DNA from 2 places in the Hydrogenophaga laconesensis genome. Region 1 is predicted to be linked to the other one. Evidence: riboswitches for the same ligand, from Rfam matches in the RefSeq annotation. Region 1 holds a riboswitch; the other holds the start of a gene.
The links. Region 1 has a riboswitch for cobalamin ahead of J2X09_RS10020 (TonB-dependent receptor domain-containing protein). Riboswitches for the same ligand answer to the same signal wherever they lie in the genome.
Positions count from the first base shown of each region.

Region 2: another riboswitch for cobalamin. It lies ahead of J2X09_RS08460 (enoyl-CoA hydratase/isomerase family protein); the one in region 1 lies ahead of J2X09_RS10020 (TonB-dependent receptor domain-containing protein).

Region 1 covers NZ_JAVDWE010000004.1:291,055-293,440, reverse strand. The annotation lists gene J2X09_RS10020 (TonB-dependent receptor domain-containing protein) at 1-1,324, opposite strand, end outside; cobalamin riboswitch at 1,406-1,662, opposite strand; gene J2X09_RS10015 (DUF904 domain-containing protein) at 1,714-1,953, shown strand; gene J2X09_RS10010 (cell division protein ZapA) at 1,950-2,333, shown strand.
Region 2 covers NZ_JAVDWE010000003.1:376,055-378,440, reverse strand. The annotation lists gene J2X09_RS08460 (enoyl-CoA hydratase/isomerase family protein) at 1-1,042, opposite strand, end outside; cobalamin riboswitch at 1,184-1,437, opposite strand; gene J2X09_RS08455 (hypothetical protein) at 1,529-1,936, opposite strand; gene J2X09_RS08450 (DUF6471 domain-containing protein) at 1,946-2,275, opposite strand.

The DNA.
Region 1 (2,386 bases):
CACTGCTCTTGCCCCGCTCCGGCTGGGTGGTGGGGTTGCCGTTGAAGAAGGGCGACACGTAGTAAAGCGTGTTGAACGACGGCATCTTGAACGACGTGCCGTAGGCAACGTGGGGGCGCCAGTTCGGCGTGAGCTGGTAGCCGTAGCTCGCAAAGCCTGTGGTGGCCCCGCCGAACTGCGAGTTGTCGTCCCGCCGCATGTTGGCCTGCCAGAGGTGGTTGCCCGCCTGCCCCGTGATACCGATGAAGGCCGCATCCGTGGTGCGCGAGCGCACCGCGTACGCCTGCGTTCCCGTCACCTCTTCCTTGATCGACTCCACACCCACGAGCAGGTTGCCCAGAGCGGTGTTCCAGTCGTGCTGCAGTGTGATCTGCGTCTGGGCGGTGTTGAACACATCCGCCGGTGCGGGCGAGCTGATGCTGTCGGACTTGTCGTTGCTGCGCGAGAGGCGGAGTTGCGTGCGCGAATCGGCCGACCACTTGCGCTCCAGGCCCCAGCCCGCCGCCCGGGTGGTGGTTTCAGAACGCACGTCGAACGTGCCCGGCCCCTGGTCGAACCGGCTTGTTCCGTCGGCCTGGGTGAAATGCACGTCGGTGCTCCAGCCGGGAGCGAACGCCCAGCGCAGCGAGCCGGACACGCTGTCCTGCTCGAAGCCGTCCTTGTCCGGGTTGTAGTTGCCGAAAGCCACCCGGCTGTTGGTCGCTGAGAAACCATCTTCGCGCAACCTGCCCACGTTCAGGCTGTAGGTCAGCTCATCGGTACCGCCGCTGAAGCCGGCGGTGGCCTCACGGTGACCATAGCTGCCCACCGTGACGCTGGCCTGCGGATGGAACCCCTTCGCCCCGCGTCGGGTGAACACCTGCACCACGCCGCCCACGGCATCGCTGCCATACTGACCCGATGCAGGGCCCTTGAGCACCTCGATGCGATCGATCGCACTCAGCGGAATGTTGTCCAGCACGGCAGAGCCCGAGGTGCTGGAGCCGTAGCGCACCCCGTCGATCAGCAGCAGCATGTGGCGTGCCTCGGTACCACGGATGAAAAGGCCGGACTGTTTTCCCAGTCCACCGTTGGCGGTCATCTGGATGCCCGCCTGGCGCGACAGGATCTCCGACAGGGAGCGACCGGCCGACTGCCGGATCGTCTCGGCCTCGATGACGACGACATCACTGAGAACGGCGTCGGTACGGGTTTCAACCCGCGTGGCCGTGACCACGGTTTCCTTCAGGGTGGTGGGAGCGGAGGCTTGTTGTGCGTGGGAGGCGGACGAACCGAAGCCAGCCAGCAACGCCAGCGGCAGCACGGCCAGGGTGCAATTTTTCATGATGATGAAACAGAACGGACAAGGCCCTCACCGTCTTCCCCGACGGTGCCTGGGCATCACGGTGGTGCCTCTGTCGCCAGACGCACCACCACCTTGTTGGCCGGTATCCGGGCTGACAGACCGACCTCCATCGCCTTCCCAGGTGACACGGCGTGTCGCCCAGTGGCTGCTTGACGAAGGTTGAGACAGCCGTTCGCGCATGCGCTCACGACCACTCGTCTGCTTACCGTTGCGGGGGCAGCGCAGGTTAGGCTCATCCTTGGGGATTCACCCTCCTGCTTCCCGTTGAACTGCGGCATGAGAACCACACCGCGAGCACCAACACCGCGCATTCTAAGTCGAGGGCGCGCAGGGCAACCCTACAATGCAAAAACACCGAGTCCCCCAACATGGCCGATCCCAAGCACATTGACCAGATCACCGAACGTGTCGAGCGGCTTCTGCTTCGCCACGAGGAACTGCAGCGCACCAACAGCCTGCTGGTTGAACAGGTGCATGCGCTGCAGGCCGAGCGCGACTCGCTCAAGTCCCGTCTGATGGCCGCCCGTGCCCGCATCGATGCGCTGCTTGATCGCCTGCCACCCGGCGTGACCGACGCCCCCCCAGACAACCGCAAGGAACGTTCATGAGCAAGCCCGGCAGCAAACAGATCGAAGTGCAGATCATGGGCCAGAGCTACCTGCTCTCCTGCCCACCTGGCGGCGAAGCCTCACTGCTCGACGCGGTGGAACGCGTGGACACGGCCATGTGCCGCATCCGCGATGCCGGCAAAGTGAAGGCACGCGACCGCATCGCGGTGCTGGCCTCACTCAACCTCGCGTTCGAGCTCTCGCAGAAGGAGGCCGAAAGCTTCCAGGCATCGTCGTTCGGGCAGCCCGAGCACAGCGCATTCGCGGAGGCCGGTGGCGGCTTCGACAACGAACCCCTCGACCCGCACACGCAGGCGCGCGTGGAAGAACTCATGCGCCGACTCGACCAGACGCTCGACAAGGATGGCCGGCTGCTCTGACACACCGCCTGTCACCCGCTCAGGTATATCGACCGATGGTCTGCTCCCGTCTC
Region 2 (2,386 bases), on a different contig from region 1:
GCATAGAAGCCGACCACTCCAGCCGCATCGAGTCAGCCCAAGACAGCCATCTTGCGCTGCGCAACATCTCGAATACCAGAGCCACCGTGGCAGGAGAGTTCTTCAAAAACAGCTCACCCGCCTGGGCTAACCATGCGTTTTCATGTGACCTCAGCGCCGCAAGACGGGGCGCCGCGTCAACCAGTCGGTCGTGCCCCACAGCCGCACGAATGCGGTCAAAATGAACTCGCAGGGGCGACAGCAGCCACTTGAATCCGCTGCTCTGGCTCTCCAGCAACTCACTCAATTGCGCGCTGTCAGCCTCCTTTTCGCCACTCCAATTCGTGGATGCGATGTCACTCATCACAGCGTCATATCGCGATTGAGGCACAACGAAGTCTGCAAGGCCACCAAAGAGAGCGTCGGCGGCATTGAGCGGCACACCCGTGAGGGCTACGAATTGTCCCGTTCGCCCGGGCATCCTGGAGAGGATCCAGCTCGCACTGATGTTTGGGTACCGTGCACCGAAGGCTTCGGACACGCAGATACACGTCTGCGGAGTCACCACGCGGTGAGTGGCGCTTGCAAGCAAGCCAAGCCCGGAGCCCGATACCAGACCATGCCCCCAGCATGCTATCGGCTTAGGAAACGAGTGAATCAGATGGTTGAGCCGATACAAGTGCTCAAAGAACTCCGCGGCGTCGGTCTGACTGAGCTGACCAGGCACGTCAGGCGCCAAGTCGAGCAGCGACGCTATGTCACTGCCTAGACAAAAGGTCTTGCTACCCGATGCATCGAGCACAACACCCGCAAAACGCGCGTCGTCAGCCCATTGATCCAGCTGAAACAACATCGACTTCACAATGTCGAGCGAGAGCAAGTTGTGCCGCTCAGGTGCATTCAGGATGACCCGACCAAAGCTATGCCCGCCTGCTGTTAGAGCGGTCTCAAAGATGACAGGAGATGGGCACTTGGCCAAGGACAAGCGCCGCTTCATGACGCGCCCTGCATGGTTGAGTCCGTCGCTGACGACGAAGCTACTTCCGCTCGAATCGGACCACACCACTGTTTCATGCGACTTCCCCCAACGCACTGCGTCCCCGCAGGCACTATGGCGAACGACTATGGGAAGGCGCGATCAAGGGTGGAACGTCTGCCATGCGATTGGCAGCTTGCTCAGCCCCGAACACGCTCACCCGCAGCGTCCAAAGGAGTTGAGAGGGCCGGTATCCGGGCTGGCGGAGCGGCACTGCGACAAGCACATTGCCAGGTACTCTTGCCTTCCCATGCTCGAGGCACAGTGGCTGCGTCGCTATCGCGCCGCCTAAGAGAACCAAAATCCGCTGACCGTTGCGGGGGCAGCACAGGAATGTGTGTCACAAGGGACACTTTCACCTGTTTCCCGTTTAACTCCGTAGCCAACAAGGACTGCGAAGCACCTTCTCACCTGAGCCGAACTGACCCATGAAAGTCACTCGGCTCACAAATTATAGGACGGCCCTTCCAGCTGTGCGTCGACTCAGCGACTCATCGCATTCCCGCGGATGCGCTACGCCTTCATCGCTTCCCAAGTGGAGGCTCTCGCGTGAGCAGCAAACTCGCGCTTGGTCGCGCCCATATTGCTCTTGCGCGTCCACGTCTCTCCGCTCAGCAGCCGATACGCGACTCCGACCTCCGGCGCCTTACCCTGGCTGTCTAGGTCAGAGCGCTCCTTGCTTCGGGGCCGAGTGCCTCCGACGAGATCCGCGAGCGTCGACTCCATCTCGGCTGAGCGCATCATCTTCAAAAGGTGAATGACCGCATCCTTCTTCGTGCGGCCCATGCGAACCAGCTTGTCCGCCAAGAAGTTCATCGTGCTCTCGAACTCCTTCACGGACTGCTCCTCAGCCTGTTTCATCAGCGAGGTGGCCAAGGCGCGGAGCTCCTCAGAACTCATTTTTGAGGTGTCTTGATTCATAAGGCCCGCCTATTCCTCTGCGTCGTCCACGACGACGTCCCGCCCCCGATAGCCCATCGCCTTGGACGTCTTCTCCCAATTCGCACCCAGCTCAACATGCTTGATGCTCAGCTCTGTCTCGCCCATGGCCCGCAGCAGCAGCAAGGCATAACCTAAATTGAAAGAGCCCCGGTTCACTCGTAAACCGAGGGCCTTTTCCGAGATGGGGTAGCCCAGCTCCTCAAGGCGGGCAGCCAGCGTTTTAAATCTAAAACCGCGGGTGGCCATCACCCCCTTGATGAGGTTGCGCGCTTGAACATCCCACTCATCGGGCGCGCGATCCTCACGTTTGTCGGCCATCGGCCCTCCTTTGCCCAATTGCTTCTTCCTGTGGCGTCAAGACGCGAAAGCGTTTTTGCATCCCATTGGTAGCAAAAACCTTTATTTTTGATCCAGACCGCCGATAGATCC